Thalassospira sp. TSL5-1: one gene and its partner. The protein of the gene in region 1 interacts with the protein of each later gene in a pairwise test. Links are inferred from orthologs where the notes say so. Each region holds a gene or a part of one and is shown on either strand. Other genes may lie near its edges.

Region 1 (9,951 bases):
AACCCAGATTTGCCTGGGCCTGTTCGACGGCAATTTTGAACGGGTCCTGATCAAGGCGCAAGATAACGTCGCCCTTCTTCACCGGCTGGTTTTCTTGCACCAGCACTTCGGCTATCTGGCCGCTGACCTGCGGGCTGATGGCAACCATATCAGCATGGACATAGGCATTTTCCGTTTCGATATACCGTCCACCCGAATAATACCAATAGGCACCACCAACAATCACGGCAACCGGCCCCAATACAAGCAAGACCGGGCGCAGCCAGCGCCGTTTGCGTTTTGGTGCGGCCCCGCTTCGTTGGCCCTGTTCTGCATTATCCTCTTTTTCAACAGGTTCGCTCATTCTTCGTCGCCTTTTAAATCTTGTTTGGGGACCTGCGGGGCTTTGTCCGAAAGTTCCTGCTCGCAGGAAATCAGGTTCATACGCATATGTTGCAAATGCTCGATCACGACGTCCTGGTCCGCTTCCGATAAACCCGCCAGGGCATCGCGCCGGGTTTCAGCAGCAAATTCCCACATTTTGTCAATCAACGGAGAGGCATTCTTGCCAATATAAAGGTTCACCGCCCGCCGGTCTGCCGGGTCAGGCCGGCGCTCAACCAGGCCGGCTTCTTCCAACCGGTCAATCAAACGGGCCAGGGTAATGGGCTGGATGTCCATCAAATCGGCCAAAGCGGCCTGATTGATCCCTTCGCGTGGCACCAGAAACGCAAGTGCCTGCAATTGCGACTGTGTCAGCCCCAAATCGCGAGCACGGCGGTTAAACCGACGCATCATCAACCGTGATACGTCTTTCAGCAAAAAACCAATGCTTCTTTGTGGGTCACGCGAGGACGTCAAGAACAAACTCCTACTTATTATACGCAGTGCATATTGTAAGCAATGTATATGAAATTTCTGCGGAGATTTTCAAGTGTGATTTCATTCACACCTTTGTGTATTAAGGAGATTTCATTCAACTATCTGTTTTAAAAAGATTTAATCACCAGATAGCCCCCATGCACAAAACGCAAATCTTTTAAATAAAGGCCTCAATCGCCCTCAAACTCATAAAAAAACGACCCTGCAGCAGTTACCGCAGGGCCGTTTTACCGGAGTCACTCTATCAATTCGGCGGGTTATCCCTAGCTGCCAATAAGCATCGCTGCCGGAATTGCCAGAAGCAGACTAAGCGCAACCCGCAAGAACCAGACAATGACCAGCCGCCCCACGCCAATCGGAATTTCCGTTGACAAAATACAGGGGATGGAAGCCGAGAAAAACAGAACACCCGAGACACTGACCACACCGGCAGCAAAGCGCACAACAAAGCTGGCATCCCCCAGGATCAAAGCAGGCAGGAACATTTCGGCAAGCCCGGTGGCAGATGCTTTGGCAAGTTCGGCGGCTCCATCGATGCCAAAAATGGCCGTAAACGGATAAAAGACATAACCCAGCCAATCAAACACCGGCGTGTATTTCGCCAGCAGCAAGCCAATCAACCCAACCGACATAATCGATGGCAGGATCGAAATGGTCATCAGCAGACCTTCACGCAGGTTCAGTTTGATGTTTTCCAAAAGGCCCGGTGCATTATGCGCAACCTCAAGGCCGCTTTGCCACGCCGTGCGCACCCGTTCGCCAGAGGGAACATCGGGTTCCGGGTCACGGGCATGGTCATCCATGCCAACCAGCGGCGGAATACGGACCGTAATGGCGGTGACAACAAAGGTAATCACCAGTGTCAGCCAAAAATACTGGTTCCAGATATCCATCAGGTTCAAAGTTTTGGCAACGATGATCATGAAGGTTGCCGAAACCGTGGAAAAACCGGTGGCAATAACGGCTGCCTCGCGGGCCGAATACTGCCCGGCCTTATAAACGCGGTTGGTAATCAGAAGACCAATGCTGTAACTGCCAACAAAGGACGCAACCGCATCAATCGCCGACCGGCCGGGTGTTTTCCAGATCGGGCGCATAACGGGCTGTAAAAACACGCCGATAAATTCCAGCAGACCATAACTGACCAAAAGCGCCAAAAACACCGCCCCGATTGGCACGATCAACCCAACCGAAATCACCAGTTTGTTAAACAGAAACGGCAACATATCCTTGCTTTGCAAGGCTTCTGGCCCCCAACCGGTCAATGCCAAAACAGCCGTCACCGCCCCCAAAAGCTTCAATACCGAAAAAACCTTGTCGGTGGTGGTGTTTTTCCAGGTGCCCTTCACAAAAGGATAGGCCGCCCCAACCCAAATCATGGCAAGCGCATAATAGCCAGCTGCTGGCCCCATAATGCCCCGCAAAAAACCGACCATATGGTCCAGCGGGATCGAGCTTTTGCCGTCAATTGTGATCGGAATAAAGAAAATGAAAATGCCAATGGCACTTAGGCCCAACAGTCGCCCCATATTGGCCGCACTGGGCCCCGCCACAGCAGAATTATCGTTCGATGACATGATTGCTTCCCTGAAAGTCATGTTCGTGGACATCTATTATGTATAGACATTTTATTATGACTATACATTTGAGCCCATTCTGCAACAAAGAAATTTCGACAACTTCGCCAGGGAAGAGGCTAAAGGCAAAATGTCTGCGCCATTTTTTGGCGGAAAACATTACAGTCCAGCCCTGTTGATTAAAAATTGCACAGAGATACAAAAGTCAAAACATTCTGGGCACAATGCAACCCAAAATAAAAAAGCCCCCGCCACAATGCAGCGGGAGCTTTGAAACCGGTATCAGGACTCCGGTTAATTGATGTCTTCAATCTCGCCAGCGGAACCCGTCACACGGGCTGCCAGGGCGGCAGCCATGAACTGGTCCAGATCACCGTTCAAAACACCCTGGGTATCGGATGTTTCCACCCCGGTGCGCAAATCCTTGATCATCTGATAAGGCTGCAGAACATAAGACCGGATCTGATGGCCCCAGCCAATATCGGACTTGGTGTCTTCAACGGCCTGGGCTTCGGCTTCGCGACGCTGCAATTCGGCTTCGTATAAACGGGCCTTCAGCATCTTCATCGCCGTATCACGGTTTTTATGCTGTGATCTGTCATTTTGGCACTGGGCAACGATCCCGGTCGGAATATGGGTGATACGCACCGCAGAATCCGTCCGGTTAACGTGCTGCCCACCGGCACCCGACGCACGATAGGTATCAACCCGCAAATCCTTGTCGAGGATTTCGATATTGATGTCGTCATCGACCACCGGATACACCCAGCAGGATGAAAAACTGGTATGGCGGCGTGCCGCACTGTCATAGGGCGAAATACGCACCAGACGATGCACACCCACCTCGTTTTTCAGCCAGCCATAGGCATTGTGCCCCGATACCTTATAGGTCACAGACTTGATACCGGCTTCTTCGCCGTCGCTTTCTTCAAGCATTTCAAGTTTGTACCCCTTGGATTCGCACCAGCGCACATACATGCGGGCCAACATGCTTGCCCAATCCTGGGCCTCGGTCCCGCCGGCACCGGCATGAATTTCCAAATAGGCATCATTGGCGTCCGCCTCACCCGAAAGCAGGCTTTCAAGCTCCCGCTTGGCGGCAATGTCGCGAATGGCACGCAGGCCATCTTCGGCTTCCTTGACGGTATCGTCATCGCCCTCGGCTTCGCCAAGTTCGATCAGTTCGATATTGTCATCAAGTTCCTGGGCCAGGGCCTTGTAGCCATTGATGGAGTCATCAAGCTGGGTGCGTTCCCGCATGATTTTCTGCGCGTTTTCCGGCTTATCCCACAAGGTCGGGTCTTCGGCCAGGGCGTTTAATTCGTCGAGACGTCTAAGGGCATTATCCCAGTCAAAGATGCCTCCTCAGCAGTGCCATTGACTGCTTGATCTCATCTACCAATGCCTGTGCTTCAGCGCGCATTGATGTCTCCGTTACATTCGTGAATTTTGTCGGGCAACGTCATGATAACGTTATTGCCAATCGTGGCGCGGGTTATATCAGCTTTTGCCCGTCTTGAAACCCCCGCAGCCACATAAAAACCCCGGCACCAATCTGGCACCGGGGTCCTGTCAGTCCAAAAACAGGTTAAACCGTGTTTAACTATACACTGGGTCCAGCGTGACAGTGTAAAGCTCGGTATCGGCGACATCGCGCAATGAAACGCGCAACTGTTCGCTATCGCCATCAATATCGATCAGGCCAAAAAACTGCATCCCGGCCGATGGCGGCAGGTTAACGCCCTGCTCCTTGCTGGGATATTTGGCAAATTTGACCTCCGGCCCAAAGGTGTTGTCCATATCATTGGGACCAAATGTTCCGGCATGCAGGGGACCGGAAACAAACTCCCAAAACGGATCAAAATCGGTAAATTGTGCCTTTGCCGGATCATAATAATGCGCGGCAGTATAGTGCACATCGGCGGTCAGCCATACCGTGTTGCGAATTTTGGCTGATTTGATGAAACGCAGCAAATCGACAATTTCCAGTTCACGCCCCGCCGGAGCCCCATCGCCATTGGCGAGGTTTTCAAAGGTGCTTTTGTTTTTCCAGTCATCGTAAACAATCATGCCAATCGGCATGTCGGCAGCAATGACTTTCCAGGTTGCCTTTGAATTCAGCAGGGCACGTTTAAGCCACTCAATTTGCTGTTTGCCCATAAAGGCGGTTTTGTCAGTCTCGACCGGGCTGTTATTGCTGTCATTGGGGCCGCGATAGGACCGCATATCCAGCACAAAAATTTCCAGCGACGGACCATAGGAAATGGTGCGGTAAACCCGGCCTGGCTCCTGTGCCTGTTCGCGCACCGGCAGCATTTCGCGAAACGCGCGATTGGCACGCGCGGCCAGCAAAGATACCGATTTTTCCGTATAGCGATCATCATGCGTCAGCATCTCGCCTGGATACCAGTTATTCAAAACCTCATGATCATCCCATTGATAATAAACAGGGATCATGCGGTTGAACTCGCGCACATGTTTATCGAGCATATTGTATTTATAGTTCGCCCGAAATTCATCCAGCGTCTCGGCAACCTTGCCGGTGCCCTCAGTGGTCAGGTTCTTCCAAATCTGGCCATCTGGCATCTTTTGCTCGGCCATAAAGGGGCCATCGGCATAAATCGTATCACCGGAATGAATAAAAAAATCCGGCTGATGGGCCGTGATGGTGGCATAGGTTTTCATCCCGCCACGATCTTCATCAATGCCCCAGCCCTGCCCGGCAGTATCACCGGACCAGCCAAAGCGGATATTGCGCCGCTTCATCGGATTGGTGCGGAAATGACCGATAATCGGTTCCGATGTGGCGCGAACGTTATCAAGATTCTCGAAATGGATTTTATAAAAAATGTCCTGCCCGGCAGGTAAGTCGGTCAAGGCAAGCTTGCCTGCCAAATCACCTTCGCTCAAAACATCGACATAGGGCACCTTGATGGATTTGGAAAAACCCTCGATCGTGGCGATTTCGGCAATCATGCGCGACGGGCGGTCTGCCCGCGCCCAGATGCGGGCCGAATTTGCCGTTACATCACCACTTTGCACACCGTGCGTTATCACAGGGCGATCCGCGGCACGCGAAATGGATGGCATAAAGAAACCACCCAAAACAGAGGCGGCACCCGCCGTCCCTGTTGATTTCAAAAAATTGCGTCGGGTAAGTCGAATGGACATTTTCCAATTCCCAGCAAAAGCCAAAGCAAAACTGCGGGGATCATAACCCGATGATGTAACAGACATGTTTCCAAGTCTTGACGGTTTTATCAACACCCGATCATGACCAGCCTTTCCATGAGGGCTGGTATAAAACCGCTTCTATCGTGCGCATAAAAAAGGGCCGGAGAACATTTCTCCAGCCCTTAACGGATCATTCACAGGTTCATTATAGCGAGCTTGCAGACTTAATAAATACCGCTGGGGCTGGAAACTCCGCCATCGCTGCTGCCTCCCATGCTGCCAGCAATACCGCCATTCGATGAACTGCCATCAATCACCCGATCATTCCGTTCGGGAATGGTACCGGGCTTGAAAGCCTCCCAAATAACATTGCCATCACCTGCCTGTGCGGGAAGGCCGCTACGCGCATCGATACGCACCATGCGGATACCCGGCGGGGTCCGGAACGGTACCGGTGTAACGCCCTCCATCGCCTTGCCCATAAATTCGTGGAAAATCGGCGCTGCCGCCGAGGCCCCCTGTTCACGATCCCCAAGTGAGCGGTTATCGTCAAAGCCAACATAAACGCCAAGGGCCAGGTCAGGCGTAAAGCCAACAAACCACGCATCGCGGGAATCGTTAGTGGTGCCGGTTTTACCCGCCAGCGGGAACGGCAAATTACGCATGCGACGTCCGGTACCGCGCTGAATAACACCTTCAAGCATTGAAACAATCTGGAAGGCACTGGCCGGATCGGTCAGCTGTTCGCGGTTATCGGGCAGTTCGGGCGGCAATTGGCCATTATAAACCACATCCTGACAATCCAGGCACTGACGGTCATCACGGCGGTAAATCACCTTGCCTCGACGGTCCTGAATACGGTCAATCAGGGTCGGAGTTACCTTTTTGCCGCCATTCACCAGTTCGGAATAGGCGTTGGTCAACCGCAGAACGGTTGTTTCTGCGGCCCCCAACGACATGGAAAGGACCGCCGGCATGCTATCTACCACACCAAATTTTTCAGCATAATTTACGACCTTTTCCATCCCGATGGTTTGCGCCAGGCGCACGGTCATCAGGTTTCGAGAAAGCTCGATCCCCAAACGCAGGGTCGAGGGGCCGTAAAACTTGCCACTATAGTTACCCGGCTTCCATTTGCCCTGCCCCGGCCCCTGATCGATCACAAAGGGCGCATCAAGAACCAGCGAGGACGGCGTAAAACCGGAATCCATTGCCGCCAGATAAACAAACGGCTTAAAGGCAGAACCGGGCTGACGGTGGGCCTGGGTAGCACGGTTGAATTTTGACATATCGTGGGAAAAGCCGCCCGACATTGCCAAAACACGCCCGGTATGCGGGTCCATCGCCACAAGGCCACCATTCACATCGGGAATCTGCTGCAGCGAATAGGTGCCATCAACAACATTGCCATTATCATCTTTCAGGCTAGCAACCATCACAACATCGCCGGGATTAACCACGTCCGATGCCTTGCTTACGGCACCACCAACCCTTTGGCCCTTCAGCCAGGGGCGTGCCCATTTCATTTCCGCAAACGGAATTTTGCCCTGCTTGCCATTTTCCACGCCAATAATGGCGTCATTACCATCCAGACGCAAAACAACCGCCTTCAACCACGGAACATCATGCGGTGCCTTAACCTGTTCCAGCGGTTTTTGCCAATCGCCCGAAATATCAATTTTTTCAAGCGGGCCGCGCCAGCCATGCCGGCGATCATAATCTACCAGACCATCAAACATGACCTTGTTGGCAATGGTCTGCAATTTCGGATCAACCGACGTGCGCACAGAAAGGCCACCATTATAAAGGGCATTTTCACCATAACGATCAACCAGTTCGCGGCGGACTTCCTCGGCAAAATAATCGGCATGGGCATAATAATCGACCGATTCACGATCCTTGCCAATCAAGGGCGCGGCCAGGGCCTCATTTGCTTGGTCTGCTGTGATGTAACCCTCATCAAGCATACGCCCGATCACCCAGTCGCGACGGCCTTTTGCCGCGTCATGGTCTCGAACCGGGTCGTAATTTGACGGTGCCTTGGGCAAGGCCCCCAAATAGGCAGCCTCGGCAACTGTCAGTTCATCAAGAGATTTGTCAAAATAGCGCAACGCGGCTGCGGCAACACCATAGCTGCCCCGTCCCAGATAAATTTCATTCAGATACAATTCCAGAATATGCTTTTTGGAAAAGGCCTGTTCGATCCGGAAAGACAGGATGGCTTCCTTGATTTTACGGTCATAGGAAACCTCGTTGGTCAGCAAAAAGTTTTTCGCCACCTGCTGGGTGATGGTCGATGCCCCAACAGGGCGGCGCCCGGAACCGATATTGGCGATATTGGTAATCGCGGCACGAAACACACTGGGAAAATCAATCCCCGGATGGGTCCAGAAATTCTGGTCCTCGGCAGCGACAAAGGCATTAATCACCTTGCGCGGGATCTGTTCGATCGGCACAAAAACACGTTTTTCCTTGGCATATTCCGCGATCAGGGCACCGTCACCGGCGTGAACACGGGTCATGACCTCCGGCTCATAATCGGCCAGTTGAGTATAATCAGGCAGGTCCCGGCCAAAATGCCAGAAAACACCAAGAACGCACGCTCCACCTGCTACTGCCAGCAGGAAAAGCACACCGGTAATTGTCAGAAAAATACGCATTAAACGGATCTTTATCGTTTCGCTGTTGTTGCCGCCTGGGCGGATGTATGCTCGGACGAATATCACAAAGCCCTATCATCGCGGCAAAAAAGTGGCCCCGTTGCACTAGAACGCGCATCCCGGCTTACTGATCCCCGAATTTAAGACGATTTAAATTACAATCTACGCCCGCACAGAAGCACCCTATACTTTTGTCAGAGACAACTGTAGGGACAAAACCGGGCAAAACAACGGCAAAATTTAATGACATCTTAAAATCAGGTGCTTCTTGCCAATCCCGAAGCTGTCAAAATTTATGGGTTTTAAAATAGTCATCCAGGGCACGTAAAATTGCCTTGGCCATTTTTTCCCGATGTGCCGGTGATTGCAGCAATTTCGCATCGGTCGGGTTGGACAAATATCCCATTTCAAACAACGCAGAGGGAATATCGGGTGCCTTCAAAACGGCAAACCCGGCAAAACGGTGGGTTCGCTGCTGCAATTTCACATCGCTTGCCAGTTCACGCACCATATCGGTGGCAAAATTGGACGACAGATTCATGGTTTCACGCTGGGCCAAATCGATCAGAATGCTTTGTACCAGCGAATTTTCCTCGGAAAGGTCGATCCCCGCAATAACGTCGGCCTTGTTTTCCTTGCTTGCCAGGGCCGATGCTTCCTTGTCCGATGCGTTTTCAGACAAAGTATAAACCGACGCCCCGCGATGATTGCGGTCCGAAATAGAATCGGCATGAAGGGACAAAAACAGGTCCGCGTGGTTTTTACGCGCAATCTCGGTACGCTGACGCAGCTTCAGGAACACATCCTTGTCACGGGTCAACAGGGCGCGATAACGCCCCGAATCCGTTAGCACCTTTGCCAGTTCCCGCGCCGCTGCCAGAGTAACATCTTTTTCATAAACACCCCCAACACCGATGGTTCCGGGGTCCACCCCGCCATGCCCGGCATCAATGGCGATCAGCGGCTTGCGCGGCCCGGTGGTTTTGCCGGTTTCAACCGCGACATCCTCGCTTTTTTCCGTGACCGAGGTATCGTTACGCTGGCGCGCCGAATAGGCCGCCATGCTTTCGCGCGATGCCGCCATAAAGGTATCGCGCGATGTGGGGGCAATATCGATCACCAACCGGTTTGGCTTAGCCCCGCTGGCTGGCAGGGTAAAAATTTTGGAAATCAGGGCGGGCTGGCTTACATCAAGCACGACACGGAACGTGCCCGGTTTAAACAGGCCATAGCGCAAACCCGAAATAATCCCGCCGCCCGATGTTACCTTGCCCGGGGGGGCGCTCCAGTCAATTTCAGGCATATCAATGATAATGCGGAACGGATCAGGCAACAGGAAATAGGTGTAGTCAACCTCGCGGTCCAGATCGATCACAAAGCGTGTTTTATCGGGATAAACGCCTAGGCGTGCGCCCAGAACCTTTGCCGTTTTGGCCTCGGCCACGGTGCTTAGGGACAATGCAAAAAAGCAGTATAAAAAGACCAGAACAAGCGCGCGCATGCCCTGACCACCCAATAATCCGCCTTGCGTGATTTTTTGCCTGCCTTGCAAAAGCACCACCGACCCCATTTTGCTTTGCCATTTTTCCGGATATGTCGACACACCATATGCCGTTTGTGCTTATAGCAACCAGAAAGTTAACGGGTAATTGACCCGCCCTGCCTATCCGCGACTTGCC
Region 2 (9,872 bases), on another replicon or contig:
AGGTACCGGCAATGCGGTTGAGAATGCGAACATTCCCGCTTTTTTCCAGAAAATGTCGCAGCGATTTACCGCCCGTTGCATACAGGATCAGGCAGCCCAGCTCGGTGATCAGCAAAATTGTCACCAAAAGTGAAAGCTGCGGCATTATGGGCTGATCAACATGAATAAAGGGCGGCAACAATGACACCATAAAAGCCCAGCCTTTGGGGTTGGCAATGGCGGTAACGAACCCCTGGCTTGCCAATGCCGCCGCCTTTGCCGGTTTGCCCGCCGCCATACCGGCGGTTGCATCAAGCGACAGGGCCATGCGCCCGCGTGACCGCCACATCTGAATGCCCAAATAGGCCAGATACGCACCACCAACATATTTGAACACGGCAAAAACCGCCGGATATTCCAGCATGACCGCCGCGACCCCCAATGCCGCTGACAGCGCAACAATGGCCACTCCAACCAATTCACCCGCCATCATCCAGAAGGTTCGGCGCACTCCAATGGTCATCCCCATCGTCAGCGCCAGGGTCATGCACATCCCCGGTGTGATCGAGACAAAAAAGGCTGTTGGAATAAAGGCTGCCAAAAGTGACAGATTCATTTTTTACATCCAGTTTAAAAAGTCGGCCTGCATCTTCCGGCATATACCATGTCGGGCTTTTCGCCAACGGTCTGCACGATGGGAACATATAAACTTTTTCACACCCAAACCAGCCCGTTCCTGAACAAAGCAAATTTGCCAACACCCCAAAAAAAGGGGCATCACAAAATCTGCTGGCCGGGCGCGACCGCCCGCATTGGCAAAAACGCGCAAAAAATACGCTAGAAGAGTACAAAAATTACTTGACCTGATCGTCCATGACGTTGACATTAACTCATCAACCAACTGTGATTTTACCTGATCAGAAGACCGATGTTCGCAGAACAGACCATTCACATTAATCGCGCCACATGCGCCGTTGCCGTTTTGGCAAACGGGCGGGCGATTATGTCTGATGCGCTTCTACTATCGGGTCTTCTAGGTTGTGCCGCTCGCGGGTCGCTACGACTTACCCGCCCCTGAGCGTTCCACCCGAGGCCACCATACCCGACATAGCGGTATGAGACGTCGCCTCGCAGCTCAGGGGAACCAGCCGCGCCGCATTTCAGGCCCGCATTGAATTTCCGAATATTTTCATATGATTACAGGGCATTCTGGCCCGACCAAGAACAGGAAACGAAGTCATGGCAAGTTCGCAAGACAACCGCGTCGTCATTTTTGACACCACCCTGCGTGATGGGGAACAATCCCCCGGCGCATCAATGTCGCTCGATGAAAAACTGCGTGTTGCCCAGGCGCTGGCCGAACTGAAAGTCGATGTCATCGAGGCCGGTTTTGCCATTGCATCGAACGGCGACTTCCGTTCCGTCAATGAAATCGCCAAACAGATCAAAGGCCCGACCATTTGTTCATTGGCCCGTGCCACCAAAGGCGACATTGAACGTGCCGGCGAAGCCCTCGTCCCGGCGGAACAGAAACGTATTCATACGTTCATTTCCACCAGCCCGCTGCATATGAAATACAAATTGCAGATGGAGCCGGAACGCGTGCTGGAAAAGGTCAGCGAAAGCGTCGCCTTTGCCCGTCGCTTTACCGACGATGTCGAATGGTCCGCCGAAGACGGCTCGCGCACCGACCACGACTTTCTGTGCCGCTGCGTAGAAGCCGCGATTGACGCCGGTGCCACCACCATCAACATCCCCGATACGGTTGGTTACACCACGCCCAGCGAATATGCCGCGACCATGACCATGCTGTTTAATCGCGTGCCCAATATCGACAAGGCGATCCTGTCGGTCCATTGCCACAACGATTTGGGGCTGGCGGTTGCCAACTCGCTGGCCGCTGTTCAGGCTGGTGCCCGCCAGATCGAATGCACCATTAATGGTTTGGGCGAACGTGCGGGGAATGCCGCACTCGAAGAAATCCTGATGGCGCTGCAAACCCGCAACGACGTCATGCCTTATTCCACCGGGCTGGATTCCACCAAAATCATGAATGCCTCGCGCCTGGTTTCGGCGGTTTCGGGCTTTGTCGTGCAGCCCAACAAGGCCATTGTTGGTGCCAATGCCTTTGCCCATGAAAGTGGCATCCATCAGGACGGCTACCTGAAACATGCCGAAACCTATGAAATCATGAAACCGGAAAGCATTGGGCTGAACAAGTCCAGCCTGGTGATGGGCAAGCATTCCGGTCGCCATGCGTTTAAGGAAAAGCTCAAGGAACTGGGCTTTGGCGAAATGGGCGACAACGCCATTCAGGATGCGTTTGACCGTTTCAAGGAACTCGCCGACAAGAAAAAAGAAGTTTATGACGATGATATCGTCGCCCTGGTTGATGACGGCCTGCGCGATAACGAACACATTAAGTTTGTGTCCTTGGGCGTTGTTTGTGGCTCCAAGGGCCCGCAGGTTGCCGAACTGGAACTGACGGTCAATGGCGAGACCAAAACCGCCAAAACCACCGGCGACGGCCCGATTGACGCCACCTTTAACGCTATTCAGGAAATTTACCCGCATAATGAATGGCAATTGAAGCTCTATCAGGTGCATGCCGTAACCGAGGGCACCGATGCCCAGGCACAGGTGACGGTGAAACTCGAAGGTGACGGCCGTACCGTGATTGGCAACGCCTCCAGCACAGATACGGTTGTTGCCTCCTGCATGGCCTATGTGACGGCGGTCAACAAGCTGATCCTCAAAAGCGAGAAAACAGCACCTGACGCCATTGCCTCATAACCAGGCAAAACAGGGCTAAAACGATCAGCCCGCATCCTATATTTTATCAACGGGCGGTCAATTTGGCCGCCCGCTTTGCATTACAAAGGCCAACTACCGCCGATTCGCTGTCCCTGATGCGATATAGACGACCAATTGGCGTCAAAATTCAACTTAAACGGAAATTTTACCCCATCCTGGCCAAATATCGCATTCCGCACGGTCGGCATTGCTGTGTCTTCATCGCGATATGCGCCCGTTTTTTGCAGCAACTGGCGTAAATTTTCTGCACCACACCCTCTCAGGGTTTCTGCCGATTTACATTTTTAGCGCCGCCACCCTGCCGCCAATCATATCCACGATCCGCCGCAAGTCTGTGAGATACGGTAAAAAGTTGGCGTTATTTTGCATTCATCAACATTACACAGACAAATTGATCCTGTTTTTGCTTTTGCACCAAAACAACGACCATAAGTTGAAATGATCGCAAACCGGCACAAAATATTCGAAGGCACAGCAACACCCAAAACAGAGCCGGGACAAGCAACGCATCCCCACCGCGCCAGCATAGCCAGGTGCAATGCCGATATATGAGGACAGAATGACTGTCGATCACTGGCAAACCACCCGGGGATCAGGCTCCCCCGACGAAACCCGCGTGAATTGTTGATTTTTGGTCTGGAAGGCAGCGGAAAAATGCTGTTGGCATGCCTGAAACACCGCGCGGGGACATCTTGCTGATCATGGCCGCACTACCATTTTACCGGATTTATCGAGTCCTTTTGACCTTTCCAAAGACCGGCCCTGTCGCGCCCCTTAAAACTACAATTATAAATTGAACACATATGCCGGCGCGATCTGATATCAACCTTTCTGCTGGTCAAAAAGGGCAAATTCACGTTAAGCACGGCAAAGGCAGGGGCGGCCTTAACTATTCCGCAATCCGTTGCAGTTTATTCGTGCATAGGCGCTCTCGCTGCGCTATCTAGAGCGATACATTCGCGTTTAAGAGTTTTCTATTACCGGGGCATAGGGCAGGAATGTTTTCCAAACTGCTTGGGATATTATCCTCCGACATGGCGGTCGATCTTGGCACCGCCAACACGTTGGTTTACGTAAAGGGACGCGGAATTGTCCTTAACGAACCTTCGGTCGTTGCAATCACCGACGAGAAAGGCAAAAAACAGGTTCTCGCGGTTGGTGAAGAAGCCAAGCTGATGTTGGGCCGTACCCCTGGATATATTCAGGCGATCCGCCCGTTGCGTGATGGCGTCATCGCCGAGTTCCACATTGCCGAAGAAATGATCAAGCATTTCATTCGCAAGGTGCATAACCGGCGCAATTTTGCCAGCCCGGAAGTCATTATTTGTGTGCCGTCGGGCTCCACGGCGGTTGAACGCCGCGCCATTCAGGAAAGTGCCGAAAGTGCCGGTGCGCGCAAAGTCTGGCTGATTGACGAACCGATGGCCGCAGCAATTGGTGCTGGCCTGCCCGTTACCGAACCGACGGGCTCAATGGTTGTTGATATTGGCGGCGGCACCACCGAGGTCGCCGTTCTGTCATTGGGCGGTATCGTTTATGCCCGCTCCGTGCGTGTTGGTGGCGACAAAATGGATGAGGCCATCATTGCCTATATCCGTCGCACCCATAACCTGCTGGTCGGTGAAAGCACCGCCGAACGGGTCAAAAAGGAAATTGGTTCTGCCTGTGCGCCTGACGATGGCGATGGTGCCACGATGGAAATTCGGGGTCGCGACCTGATGAATGGCGTACCAAAGGAACTTCTGATTTCCGAACGTCAGATCGCCGAAAGCCTTGCCGAGCCGGTTTCGGCCATTATCGAGGCCGTCAAGGTCGCGCTGGAACAGACCCCGCCGGAACTGGCTGCCGATATCGTTGATAAAGGCATTGTTCTGACCGGTGGTGGTGCGATGCTGGGCAACCTGGATTACGTGCTGCGCCACGCAACCGGCCTGCCGGTTTCGATTGCCGACGATCCGCTTTCCTGTGTTGCGCTGGGTACCGGCCGCGCTCTGGAAGAAAAGAAAATGCTGCGGAACGTGTTGCACACCGCCTATTAAGGTTTGTGTGAGAAAATCTACGCCGGGCCGCATCCTTGACTGGACGCGACTCGGCGTTTTTATTATCATTAGTTGCGACGAATAGTTTTTCGACGACACGCGGGGAATACGGGGAAAAACGTGGCTCAACATAGTGGTCCACAACAGCGCATTTTTTCGCCGATCCGTACGGCACTTCACCGGTTTGCGTTCATTCTGCTGATTGTTTCATGTTTTGCCCTGATGTTGCTGGGCAAGGCGGACACAGTATTGATCGAACGTATTCGCGGGGCAGCCGTTGATCTGGTATCACCCATCATGAGTCTTGCCTCCCGTCCGGCGGCCAGCATTGATGATGTGACCAGCCGTATTGAAAGTTTTGCCAATCTGTACGAGGAAAACCTGCGCCTGCGCGAAGAAAACCGCGAATTACTGGCCTGGCAGCAGATTGCGCGGAACCTGAACTACGAAAACAAACGCCTGCGCGAACTGACCCATTTTGCCAATCCGCCTGCTCAGCACGAAGTCAGCGCGCGCGTCATTGCCGATATGGGCGGTGCCTTTGCCCAAAGCATGATGATCAGTGCAGGCACCCGCGATGGCGTAAACAAAGGTCAGGCCGTTTTATCTGACGAGGGGTTGATTGGCCGGATTGCCGATGCCGGTTATCAGGCATCGCGTGTTCTGTTGATTACCGACATCAATTCGCGCATCCCGGTCATGATCGAAAACAGCCGCGACCGTGCCTTTCTATCAGGTGACAATACCGACCGGCCGATCCTGACCTTCCTGACCGCCGATGCCTCGATTGCACCGGGCGACCGGGTTTTGACATCGGGTCACGGTGGCGCCTTTCCCCCAGGCATTCCGGTGGGCATCGTTTCGTCGGTATCGGAAAATGCCGTGCGGGTTGCCCCGCTGTTTCGCCGTCACCAGGTGGAATATCTGCGTGTGGTCAATTATGGGCTGGCCGGTATCCTAAAGGACCCGGATGCCCTGCATTCCATGCCGCATCTTGAACAGGAAAACCAGACCGTTAACGGCATAAACCTTGCGACCGGTGTAGGTGTGGCCCCGCTGCCCGATGATGGTATGCCAGATGACCAAGCACCCTTCACCAGCCCGCCATCAGGTAACGCAGGCACCCGGCCGTGAAACCCGGCGTATGGCAACGCCTTGACGTCATCGCAAGATCGACGGTTCCGGCATTTAGCGTTTTTGTCCTGCTTTTGATCGGGCTTTTGCCCTATAGCGTCCCAGAACTGGCGGATGTCACCCCTGCCCTGACCCTGATGGCCGTGTTTTTTTGGGCCGTGAACCGCCCGGATTTAATGACCGGCTTTGCCGCCTTCATGCTGGGCCTGATCCAGGATTTGTTAACCGGGTTGCCGCTAGGCGTTAGCTCGCTGGTGTTTCTTCTGGTACAGGCGGCCAGCGCCAATCAGGGGCGGTTCTTTCACAACAAGGCCTTTACCGTCATGTGGTGGGGGTTTGCCATTGTCGCCGGTCCGGCATTTTTGCTGCAATGGTTATTTAGTTCGGCGTTAAGCGGGGCGCTGTTGCCTTTTCAGCCATTGATGATTAGTTACCTGATCACCGCTGGCATGTTTCCGCTGGTGGCCTGGATTTTGGTGCGCATTCAGAACGGGCTGTTGCGCAATCTGTAATCAGGGACCGGCACCAGCATTCGGACCAACCGCAAATTTGACGGATTCCACGCTGTTTCAACAGTCGGGATCATCCGCCAGTGACCGGCCATTATTGTTTTGTTGCACTGCCTGCATTTAGCCGTAAAACCGGCCTCAATGCTGACAAGATGGTTTTCATATCCGCCCGCCAGCGGTAAAATAACATTGCCTTTGCCTGCTGTGCTTCGCAACATAGCAGCCGAACACGGATACCGACCTACCAATGTGGCACCGAGATTCAGACAGATACCGCATGTTTACCCGCCGTGCCATTATGCTGGGCGCGGGACAGGGCGTGTTGCTGACCGGCCTTGCCGCCCGCATGTATTATCTGCAAGTCATGGAGCGTGACCGCTACGCCACCCTGGCCGATGACAACCGCATTTCGCACCGCCTGCTACCACCCCCGCGCGGCATCGTCACCGACCGGTTTGGCGCACCGCTGGCGGTTAACCGCCAAAACTATCATATCCTGATCGTGCGCGAACAAAGCCCGGATGTGCGCAAAACACTGACAATCCTATCCCAGGTCATTGAAATAGCCCCTGAAACAATTGACCGCGTTGAAGAAGATGTAAAACGTCGCCGGTCTTTTGTCCCTGTTACAGTGCGCGATAACCTGACCTGGGATGAAGTCGCCCGGGTTGGCGTAAACGCCCCCGACCTGCCGGGCATCATCATTGATGCCGGGCGGTCCCGTGATTACCCCGAAGGCCCGCATTTGGCCCACACACTGGGTTACGTTGCGGCCGTGGCCGAAAGGGATTTGACCGGCGATCCGCTTCTGGAACTACCGGGATTTCGCATTGGCAAAAGCGGCATTGAAAAAACCTATGATATGTCCTTGCGTGGCAAGGCTGGCACCAGCCAGGTGGAAGTCAATGCGCTGGGCCGCGTCATTCGCGAACTTGACCGCGAGGAAGGCGAAAGCGGCGAAACCGTTGTTCTGACACTCGATATCGAATTACAGCGATATGCCAATCAGCGCCTTTCGGAATATGAAAGTGCCGCTGCTGTGGTGATGGATGTTTACAATGGCGATGTGCTTGCCATGTCCTCCCACCCCACATACGACCCCAACAGCTTTACCAACGGTATTTCCCACAAATTGTGGGACAGCCTGATCAATAACGAATATGCGCCGCTATCAAACAAGGCGGTTAACGGCACCTATGCGCCCGGTTCCACCTTCAAAACCTGTGTCGCCCTGGCCGCCCTTGAGGCCGGAGTTATCACGCCGGAACAGCGTTTTTTCTGCCCCGGGCATCTTGATCTGGGCAATGCACGGTTTCATTGCTGGAAACGCGGCGGGCATGGCTGGGTTAATCTGCACGACTCCCTAAAGCATTCCTGCGACGTTTATTATTACGAGGTCTCGCAGAAGCTGGGCATCGACAAAATTGCCGCAATGGCAAAGCGCATGGGCCTTGGCGACCCAACCGGTATCGACCTGCCCTCTGAACGGGGCGGGCTGATGCCGACACGGGAATGGAAAGAAACCCAGCTTGGCAAACGCTGGCAGGGCGGTGAAACGCTGATTTGCTCCATCGGTCAGGGCTATGTGCTTGCCACACCGCTGCAACTGGCAACCATGACGGCCCGTCTGGCATCGGGCAAGGCGGTCACCCCGCATCTCACCCGCGATCATGTCGCGCCAGATGATATTACCGCGCGCAGCGATGCCGAATTCCCCGATCTGGGCATCCCGCGCCAGCATTTGAATTACGTTCGCGACGGCATGAATGGCGTGACCAACGAATTGCGCGGCACGGCCTATCGCTCGCGCATTAGAATAAAGGGGCTGGAAATGGCCGGTAAAACCGGCACCAGCCAGGTGCGTCGCATTTCCATGCACGAACGCCAGACCGGCGTTCTCAAGAATGAAGAATTGCCGTGGAAATACCGTGACCATGCGCTGTTCATCGCCTTTGCCCCGGTTGAAAACCCGCGCTATGCCTGTGCTGTTGTGGTAGAGCATGGCGGGTCGGGCTCTGGCGTGGCCGCACCGATTGCGCGTGATCTTCTTACCCGCGCACAGGAGCTCAAATCCAGTCGCCCCGGTGTTTCTGCCGTAAACATCCAGTCGGCGTCACAAATTTTGCGAACCTCCAGCAAAAAACAGGAAAGCTAAATGGCATCGCGCTATCGCATTGGCCAGGACCCCGATTATGTGCCTTTGGGGCGTCGTTTGTTATTAATGAACTGGACGCTGGTGCTTTTGCTGACCATCCTGTCCTGCATCGGTTTTGCCATGCTCTATTCGGCGGCCAACGGGTCCCTTCAACCCTGGGCGGAACGACAAATGATGCGGTTTGTCGCCGGGCTGGTTTTTATGATCCTGATTGCGCTGACCGATGTGCGCATCTGGCTTAAAATGTCCTATGCCGCCTATGTCGTTTCCCTGATTCTGTTGGTCGCCGTTGAGATCAAGGGCGATATTGGCATGGGGGCACAACGCTGGATCAATCTGGGTTTTTTCCAGTTACAGCCCTCCGAACTGATGAAAATCTCGCTGGTTCTGGCACTGGCGCGCTATTTTCACGGCCTGACGATTGAGGAAACCGGGCGCATTCCGCTGCTTATTCCGCCGCTTTTGATGGTTATGGCACCTGCCGCCCTGGTGTTGCGCCAGCCGGACCTTGGCACCGCGCTGTTGCTGATTGCCGGGGGGGGCGTTATTTTCTGGCTGGCCGGAGTCCGCATGTGGAAATTCGGCGTTATTCTGGGCGGGGCGCTGGCCGCCATTCCCATTGGCTGGCAATTCCTGCGCGACTATCAAAAAAACCGGGTTCTCACCTTCCTCAACCCGGAAAATGACCCACTCGGCGCGGGCTATCATATTACCCAGTCCAAAATCGCCCTGGGATCTGGTGGCTTGTTTGGCAAGGGTTTCATGCTGGGCTCGCAAAGCCACCTTAATTTCCTGCCGGAAAAACAGACCGACTTTATCTTCACCATGCTGGGCGAGGAATTTGGCCTGGTGGGCGGCATTGCCCTGTTGCTGCTTTATACCCTGGTGATCGTTTATGGCTATGTCATTGCCCTGCGCTGCGCCAACCAGTTTGGCCGCCTGGTGGCCATTGGCATCACCACCACATTCTTTCTGTATGTCTTCATCAATATCGCGATGGTGATGGGGCTTATCCCCGTGGTGGGGGTTCCATTGCCGCTGGTGTCCTATGGCGGCACGGTGATGATGACCATCCTGGTCAGTTTTGGCCTGCTGATGAGCATCAGCATCCACCGCGATGTGCGCATCTCGCGCCAGGGCAATGATGACGGACGCCATTAACAAAAATGCAAAAAATCCGGCTCGGATCAAAATTGATCTGGACAAGCCCGCCGCCGGAAGGCTATAACCCGCTCCGCACTT

The links.
Region 2: the proteins of LF95_RS17375 (region 1) and mrdA interact in binary tests that used the Escherichia coli proteins (3 or more experiments, as listed by UniProt). The link is inferred for Thalassospira sp. TSL5-1 from one-to-one orthologs.

Annotation. Positions count from the first base shown.
Region 1 is NZ_KV880639.1:99,447-109,397, forward strand. Bases 5,555-8,587 are described here. They hold LF95_RS17375 (penicillin-binding protein 1A), read right to left. Parts: upstream 8,273-8,587; coding sequence 5,837-8,272; downstream 5,555-5,836. Other genes in these bases: LF95_RS17370 (alkaline phosphatase D family protein), read right to left, coding at 5,555-5,609; LF95_RS17380 (N-acetylmuramoyl-L-alanine amidase), read right to left, coding at 8,559-8,587. Also shown: LF95_RS17350 (HlyD family secretion protein), read right to left, coding at 1-343; LF95_RS17355 (MarR family winged helix-turn-helix transcriptional regulator), read right to left, coding at 340-840; LF95_RS17360 (YjiH family protein), read right to left, coding at 1,125-2,438; more of LF95_RS17370, read right to left, coding at 4,038-5,554; more of LF95_RS17380, read right to left, coding at 8,588-9,875. UniProt on the Escherichia coli protein: Cell wall formation. Synthesis of cross-linked peptidoglycan from the lipid intermediates.
Region 2 is NZ_KV880637.1:838,520-848,391, reverse strand. The notes cover bases 6,238-9,191. They hold mrdA (penicillin-binding protein 2), read left to right. Parts: upstream 6,238-6,752; coding sequence 6,753-8,630; downstream 8,631-9,191. Other genes in these bases: rodA (rod shape-determining protein RodA), read left to right, coding at 8,631-9,191; mreD (rod shape-determining protein MreD), read left to right, coding at 6,238-6,478. In the rest of the region: LF95_RS03985 (LysE family translocator), read right to left, coding at 1-595; LF95_RS03980 (2-isopropylmalate synthase), read left to right, coding at 1,219-2,772; LF95_RS03970 (rod shape-determining protein), read left to right, coding at 3,792-4,832; rod shape-determining protein MreC, read left to right, coding at 4,953-5,966; more of mreD, read left to right, coding at 5,963-6,237; more of rodA, read left to right, coding at 9,192-9,791. UniProt on the Escherichia coli protein: Catalyzes cross-linking of the peptidoglycan cell wall. Responsible for the determination of the rod shape of the cell. Is probably required for lateral peptidoglycan synthesis and maintenance of the correct diameter during lateral and centripetal growth.